2 regions of the Giesbergeria sinuosa genome follow, and region 1 is predicted to be linked to the other one. Evidence: predicted binding sites of a transcription regulator. Region 1 holds the regulator's gene; the other holds the start of a gene.

Region 1 (4,209 bases):
GGCGTAATCGATGCCATCGCTTTCCAAACCAACATCTTGGCATTGAATGCCGCCGTGGAAGCAGCCCGGGCTGGCGAGCAAGGCCGGGGCTTTGCCGTAGTGGCTTCTGAAGTGCGCACTTTGGCCCAACGCAGCGCCACAGCGGCCAAAGAAATCAAGGCACTGATTGATGACTCCGTTACCCAAGTCAATGCGGGCAGTCAGTTGGTGCGTGATGCAGGCACCACCATTGAACAAGTGGTAGACAGCGTGCGCCGCATGACCACCCTCGTCGCCGAAATCAGCCACGCCAGCCAAGAACAAAGCAGCGGCATTGCTGCCATTGGTACCTCTATCAACCAGATGGACCAAGGCACACAACAAAATGCGGCCTTGGTAGAACAAGCCACAGCGGCAGCCCACGCCCTGCAACAGCAAGCCACACAATTGGCCGATGTGGTGGCAGAGTTCAAGCTCGATCACCAGCACGCCACAACACCCGCAGCACGGGCTGCACGCCCTGCAGCCTTGCTACGCTAACAGCCCATACCGGCATCGACCATGACCATCCACACCATCTTGAAAATGGGCGACCCGCGCCTGTGGCGCACGGCCCAGCCTGTTACGGCCTTCAACACCCCAGTGCTGCACCAGTTGGTAACGGACTTGCACGACACCATGCAGGCGGCCAATGGTGCCGGGTTGGCAGCGCCACAAATTGGCGTCCATTTGCAGGTGGTGGTCTTTGGCTCGCACTTGCCCAATCCGCGTTACCCAGATCGCCCCTTGGTGCCCCCCACTGTGTTGATCAACCCCGTGATTACCCCGCTGGATGCCGCCCAAGCCGAGGACTGGGAGGGCTGCCTGTCGGTGCCAGGGCTGCGGGGCCGGGTGCCCCGCTGGAGCCGCATCCGTTACACCGGCATGGACGTGCTGGGCCAGCCCATAGAGCGCATCGCCGAAGGCTTTCACGCCAGAGTGGTGCAACATGAGTGTGACCACCTGATAGGCACCCTGTATCCGCAACGGATGTCTGATTTGCGCCAGCTCGGCTTTACCGAAGTGCTGTTTCCCGAACTGCAGGCCGACGCCAACGATTAACCCCCACCGCCTCGCTACAGCGTTTTGCGCAGCGTGGCCGTGGGGATTTTTAATCCTTCACGGTATTTAGCCACCGTGCGACGGGCACACTCAATGCCCTGCTCTTTGAGCATTTCAGCCAATTGGTTGTCCGACAAGGGCTTGGCGGGGTTCTCGGCAGCAATAAACTGCTTGATCAACGCGCGCACAGCCGTGCTGGAGGCATTGCCACCACTGTCAGTGCCCAAGCCCGAGCCAAAAAAGTATTTCAGCTCGTAAGTACCCTGGGGGGTAGCCATGTATTTGGCTGTGATCACCCGCGAGATTGTGGACTCGTGCAGGCCCAGCTCGTCGGCAATGTCGCGCAGCACCAGCGGACGCATGGCCAACTCGCCATGCACAAAGAAATTCTTTTGGCGCTCCACAATGGCTTGTGACACCCGCAAGATAGTGTCAAACCGCTGCTGAATGTTTTTGATAAACCAGCGGGCCTCTTGTAAACGCTGTTGCAAAGCCTGATGGCCTTCGTCTTGGCGACGGCCACGCAAGGCACCCGCATAAATGTCGTGGATGCGCAGGCGTGGCATCACTTCGGGGTTGAGTTGCACACTGAACTGGTGCCCCGCCTGACCATGCCCCATGCGGCGCACCAGCACGTCTGGGATGATGGCGTTGCGCTCTACCGAGATAAAGGGCCGCCCCGGACGCGGCTCCAGCCGGGCAATCAAGGCCATTGCTGCACGGGTTTGCTCCTCGGTGGCCCCACAGGTTTGGGCCAAGCGGCGCACATCGCGGCGGGCCAGCCCTTCCAGCGGCTGCTGGCAAATGCGCAGCGCCAATGCAATGGTCTCAGGCGGGATGGCAGGCGCAGGATGTGCGGCCAATGCTGCCAGTTGCAGTGTCAAGCATTCAGCCAAGTGGCGAGCCCCCACACCAGTTGGCTCCAGCGTTTGCAGCAAGTGCAAGGCCACCGTGAAATGGTGCAGCAGCTCCTCTATGTCATCGCTGTGCTCTTCACCCGCCAACCCTTGAGCCAAAGATTCCAGCGAATCCTCCAGATAACCGTCTTCGTTGAGTGATTCGATCAGAAAATACAGTGCGGCTTTATCCTCTGGAGACAAGCGCAAACCCACCGTTTGTCGGTGCAAGAATGCCGCCAGTGATTCATGACCATGTGCCAAATCTGTGGCACTGACATCCATTTCTTCGTCAGTGCCACGGCTGCAGGCCGGGGCATCGCCACCCCATTCACTATCGTCCGGGGCCATGTCCACACTGCCATCGCCCTCCCAGTCCAGCACTTCGGTGCTGCTGCTGTCACTGTTGCCCTGCTCTGCCTCTGTCAATGTGGCCTGACTGCTGTCTGCACTGCTGGTGCTGCTCACAGGGGCTGCCCAGTCGGCATATGGCTCCTCTGGCGGGGGCGTGTCGGCCTGCGCCAAACCAAACTCCTCGCGCGAGGCTTCGTCGGGGTTGCGCTCCAAAAAGGGGTTGTCCGCCAGCATCTGCTCGACTTCCTGGCCCAACTCCAACGTCGAGAGCCGCAACAGCCGAATAGACTGCTGCAACTGCGGCGTCAGGGTCAGGTGCTGCGATACACGCAGAGACAGGCCAGGTTTCATCGGCTCACATACGGAAATGTTCGCCCAGGTACACCCGACGCACCTCGGCGTTGTTGACAATCTCGGAAGGCGTCCCCTGTGCCAACACCCGACCATCACTGATGATGCAGGCGTGGTCACAAATGCCCAGCGTTTCGCGCACGTTGTGGTCGGTAATGAGCACGCCAATGCCGCGCGCTTTCAAAAAACCGATGATGCGCTGAATTTCAATCACGGCAATCGGGTCGATGCCTGCAAAAGGCTCATCCAACAGGATAAAACGCGGCTGCGTGGCCAAGGCACGGGCAATCTCGACCCGGCGCCGCTCGCCGCCAGACAATGCAAGCGCAGGAGAGTCTCGCAGATGGTCGACACGCAGCTCTTCCAACAAAGACTGCAAACGCTGCTCAACTTCGGCCTTGCTCAAAGACTGACCCGCGGCATTTTGTTGCAACTCCAGTACGGCACGCACGTTTTCTTGTACCGTGAGTTTGCGAAAGATAGACGCTTCCTGCGGTAGGTAAGACAACCCCAGACGTGAACGCTTATGGATAGGCATACGCACCACCGACTGCCCATCAATGCGAATATCACCCCCATCGCTGGGCAACAAACCAACGATCATATAAAACGAAGTGGTCTTGCCTGCACCATTGGGGCCCAGCAGACCGACTACCTCGCCTTTTTGCACAACCAGCGATACGTCCTTGACCACCTGGCGGCTGCCATAAGACTTGGCTAAATGCAGCACCTCCAATCGGCTATCCGTAGCTGCCTCGGTGGTGGCATGCGCGGGTGCGGCACTCATGGCTTGTCAGTACCCAGTGCAGAACTGGGGCGCAAAGGCAGAGCAGAAGCAGGTGCCACAGGAGAGGCCGGAGCTGTAGTCGCCTTTGGAGCCAGTATGGCACGCACACGTCCGCCCGACGTTGCTGACGCCCCCTCAGGGCTGCGCTGCTGACCATCCACACTGAACACATCCGTCAGGTTGTTGTAAACGATCACCGCCCCCGTGAGTTCATCTTGTAACTTGGCCCCTTGGTAACGGCGCAACTCGGCACGGCGCAATAGGCGCACGGTGTCGTTGTGGCCGTTGTATTCAATGCGTTCGCCTTCGCCCTCGACAAATTCTTCAGGGGCGCCGGGTGCGGTATCACGCTTTTGTCGGAAGAACGCCCGTTGGCCTGCTGCCGCCGTGACGGTACCAGACTGATAACCATCGGCATCTTGGCGCACTTCCAGACGCTCACCCCGCAGCACGATGGTACCTTTGGTCAGAACCACACGGCCCGTAAACACGCTGGTTTGCTGCAATTCGTCATGGCGCAGGGCATCGGCCTCAATGTTCATGGGCTGATGGCGGTCGGCCTTTTCAGCGTGCGCCAGCGTGAACGGGGCAGCAGCCAAACAGGCGAGCAGGGGGAGCGTGAAGAGGCGGTTCATCAAAAAAGGCACGAATCTTGCGGCGATTGTAGCGATGCCTGCCAGCCACAAAAAAGCCCGCCAAAGCGGGCCGTGGTTGCAGACGAAAGGGGGATGGCTCAACCCT
Region 2 (4,209 bases), on a different contig from region 1:
CCTTGCTCGACAAAAGTGGGGCAGCTCGACAGACTGAGCGTGGGTTGGGCGATATAGCCCGCCGGGTTGGCACGCAGCACCTGGGCAAATTCGGCAATCTCGGCCTGCGTGGCGGTGGGGCCAATCAACATGCCGTAGCCGCCCGCGCCATGCACTTCTTTCACCACCAAATCTTTCAGGTTAGCCAGCACATATTGCAGGTCTTCGGGCTTGCGGCACATCCAAGTGGGCACGTTGTTGAGGATGGGCTTCTCACCCAGATAGAACTCAATCATCTTGGGCACATAGGGGTAGATGGATTTATCGTCGGCCACCCCGGTGCCCACCGCATTGCAAATGCTGACGTGGCCCGCCCGGTAGGCGTCCATCAGGCCCGCACAACCCAAGGCCGAATCGGCACGGAAGACCGCCGGGTCAAGGAAGTCATCGTCCACACGGCGGTAAATCACATCCACACGCTCTGGCCCTTGCGTGGTGCGCTTATAGACAAAGCCATCGCGCACAAACAGGTCTTGGCCCTGCACCAACTCCACGCCCATTTGCTGTGCCAAGAAGGCATGTTCAAAATAGGCGCTGTTGTACATGCCGGGGGTGAGCACCACCACGTTGGGGTCGGAAGCGCCCGTGGGGGCGCTGGCGCGCAAGGTCTCCAGCAGCAGATCGGGGTAGTGCGCCACTGGGGCGATGCGGTTTTGGCTGAACAGCTCTGGGAACAAGCGCATCATCATCTTGCGGTTTTCGAGCATGTAGCTCACGCCGCTGGGCACGCGCAGGTTGTCTTCGAGCACGTAGTATTGGCCGTTACCGGCGCTGTCGGGGGCGCGCACAATATCGACACCGCTGATGTGCGAATAGACATTGTTGGGAACGTTGACCCCCATCATCTCGGGGCGAAACTGGGCATTGTTGACCACCTGCTCACGCGGAATCACGCCCGCCTTGAGGATTTCTTGGTCGTGGTAGACGTCGTGAATAAAGCGGTTCAGTGCCGTGACCCGCTGCACCAGCCCTTTTTGCATCTGGCTCCACTCTTGCGCCGGAATGATGCGCGGAATGAGGTCAAACGGAATCAGGCGCTCGGTGCCGGCGCCATCTTCATCCTTGGCACCATACACCGCAAAGGTGATGCCCACGCGGCGGAAGATCATTTCCGCCTCTTCACGGCGCGCACGCATGGCCGCCTCCGTCTGCCGCTCTAGCCATTGGGCATAGGCAGCGTAACCGGAGCGCACATCGGTGCCACACCGCAAACCCTGTTGTTGCACCTGCCCGCCCCCGTGTGGCAAAGGGGGCAGCGTGGCGTACATCTCGTCGAATTTCAGCATGGTGTTTTCTCCTGCCGAGGCTTTAAGCAAGGAGTGGGCCAGCTTCCCACACGTTGTGTTGGCGCAGCTTTTGCTTGAGGGGCTGTTACAACGCGCCTTGGGGCGTGCCTGCAAAAACCCTATCCCCTTTTGCTCTTATGTCGATACACGCTGCCCTACACCACGTTACCCACTACCAATACGACCGTCCCATCAATTTGGGGCCACAGTTGATTCGCCTGCGGCCTGCACCGCACTGCCGCAGCAAGGTGGTGTCGTACTCGCTGCGCGTAGAGCCAGCGCAGCACTTCATCAACTGGCAGCAAGACCCCTTTGCCAACTACCAAGCACGGTTTGTTTTTCCAGAGAAAACCACCGAGTTCAAAGTGACGGTGGATTTGGTGGTGGAGATGGCGGTCTACAACCCGTTTGACTTCTTTTTGGAGCCAGAGGCCGAGCAGTTTCCGTTTGGTTACAACGCCGCTACCACCGAGGAGCTGGCCCCCTATCTAGCCACCGACCCCATCACACCATTGCTGGCCGCTTATTTGGCCCAAATAGACCGCAGCCCCCGGCGCACGATAGATTTTTTGGTGGATCTGAACACCCGCCTGCAACGCGACATTGGTTATCTGATTCGGCTAGAGCCCGGTGTGCAACCCCCCGAAGAGACCCTCACCAAACGCTCTGGCTCCTGCCGCGATAGCGCCTGGCTGATGGTGCAGTTGCTGCGCCACTTGGGGCTGGCGGCCCGCTTTGCCTCGGGCTACCTGATTCAGCTCAAGCCCGATGTCAAATCGCTCGATGGCCCCAGCGGCACTGAAGTGGACTTTACCGACCTGCACGCTTGGTGCGAAGTCTATTTGCCCGGTGCAGGCTGGATTGGCCTTGACCCCACTTCGGGTCTGCTGGCCGGTGAAGGCCATATTCCGCTGGCCTGCACGCCACGCCCTTCGGGCGCTGCACCGATTGAGGGCGGTCTGGACGAGTGCGAAGTAAAGTTCCAGCACACGATGGAACTGACGCGCATTTATGAGTCGCCGCGCGTCACCAAGCCCTATAGCGAAGAGCAGTGGAGCGAGGTGCTGGCGCTGGGCGATCTGGTCGATCAGGTGCTAGACGCCGGGGATGTGCGCCTGACGATGGGCGGTGAGCCCACTTTTGTGTCCGTCCACGACCGTGATGCACCAGAATGGAACACCGATGCCCTCGGCCCCACCAAACGCGGCTATGCCACCGAGTTGGTGCATAAGCTGCGCACCGAATACGGGCAGGGCGGCTTTTTGCACTTCGGTCAAGGCAAGTGGTACCCCGGTGAACAACTGCCGCGCTGGGCGCTGTCCATCTACTGGCGGGCAGACGGCGAACCCGTCTGGCACAACCCAGCCCTGTTTGCCGACGAGCGCCAAACGCAACACTACACCAGCGAAGATGCCAGCCGCTTTACACAAACACTGGCGGGCAAACTAGGCCTGGACGGCCAGCACATCACCCCCGGCTATGAGGACACTTGGTATTACCTCTGGCGCGAGCGCCGTCTGCCCATCAATGTCGATCCGTTTGACTCCCGACTCGATGATGAGATGGAGCGTATGCGCCTGCGCCGGGTGTTCGATCAAAAGCTCGACAGCGTGATTGGCTATGTGCTGCCACTGCAAGCCAACCCCGGTGCCGATGACCACCACACCCTCTGGAGCAGCGGCCCGTGGTTTTTCCGTGATGGGCGCATGTATCTCATTCCGGGCGACTCCCCCATGGGCTACCGCCTGCCACTGGACACCCTGCCTTGGGTCAGCCAAGCAGACTACCCCTATCTGATCGAACAAGACCCCTTTGCCCCCCGCAGCAGCTTGCCACCAGCCACCCAGCTGCGCGCCCAATACGCACCGCACAGCGTAGGGGGCGGTTTTGCCGAAGGGGGCAGCGTAGCCGTGCAAGGCCAAGGCCACACCGACAGCCATGCCCCGCTGCTGCACGATGGCCGAAACCAGTCCCCCTCGCACGCAACGGTCATGCCCAGCCATGTGCCCCAGCGTTTTGAATCGGCCCACTGGACTACACGCACTGCCATCTGCGTCGAAGCACGCGACCCCATGCGCGCCAATGGCCCCAAGGCCGAACGTGAACATGGCTGCAACTTTGCCCATGACGGGGGGGGGCTGTATGTATTTATGCCACCACTGCAACGGCTCGAGGATTACCTGCGCCTCTTGGCCGCCATTGAGGCCACGGCAGAAGAGCTGGGCGTACAAATCGTGCTGGAAGGCTATCCACCACCGCGTGACCCGCGCCTAAAGCTGCTGCAAGTCACCCCTGACCCCGGCGTGATTGAAGTCAACATCCACCCAGCCCACCACTGGGGGGAGCTGGTGCAACACACCGAGTTCCTCTACCAAGCAGCCCACGAGTCGCGCCTGTGCGCCGAAAAGTTTATGACCGATGGCCGCCACACTGGCACCGGCGGTGGCAACCACTTTGTGCTCGGCGGGGCCACCCCGGCAGATAGCCCCTTTTTGCGGCGCCCTGAACTGCTGGCCAGCCTGATCTTGTATTGGCACAACCACCCCAGCCTGAGCTACCTGTTCAGCGGCATGTTCATTGGCCCCACCAGCCAAGCCCCACGCGTAGATGAGGCGCGCAACGACCAGTTGTATGAATTGGAAATTGCACTGCAAGAAATCCATGCCAATCGGCAAAAGTTTGGTCAAGACATGCCACCGTGGTTGGTCGATCGCACACTGCGCAACATCCTGATCGATGTCACTGGCAACACCCACCGCAGCGAGTTCTGCATCGACAAGCTCTATTCACCCGACAGCAGCACGGGCCGTTTGGGCCTGTTGGAATTGCGCGCCTTTGAGATGCCGCCGCACGCCCGCATGAGCATCGTGCAGCAATTGCTGCT

Evidence for each region. Region 1 encodes sigma-54, which starts transcription at its own class of promoters, with help from an activator protein. Its sites were predicted from a motif close to TGGCANGNAANCTGCTTT; they were not measured.
Region 2: ACFO6X_RS11460 (transglutaminase family protein) is a predicted target of sigma-54. The motif match lies at 1,385-1,402, and genes of this name have one in related genera.

Annotation. Positions count from the first base shown of each region.
Region 1 covers NZ_JBHSHJ010000016.1:38,706-42,914, reverse strand. The annotation lists gene ACFO6X_RS15135 (methyl-accepting chemotaxis protein) at 1-519, shown strand, start outside; gene def (peptide deformylase) at 541-1,080, shown strand; gene ACFO6X_RS15125 (RNA polymerase factor sigma-54) at 1,095-2,681, opposite strand; gene lptB (LPS export ABC transporter ATP-binding protein) at 2,686-3,468, opposite strand; gene lptA (lipopolysaccharide transport periplasmic protein LptA) at 3,465-4,103, opposite strand; gene ACFO6X_RS15110 (thiol:disulfide interchange protein DsbA/DsbL) at 4,202-4,209, opposite strand, start outside.
Region 2 covers NZ_JBHSHJ010000009.1:25,996-30,204, reverse strand. The annotation lists gene ACFO6X_RS11465 (circularly permuted type 2 ATP-grasp protein) at 1-1,325, opposite strand, end outside; gene ACFO6X_RS11460 (transglutaminase family protein) at 1,463-4,209, shown strand, end outside.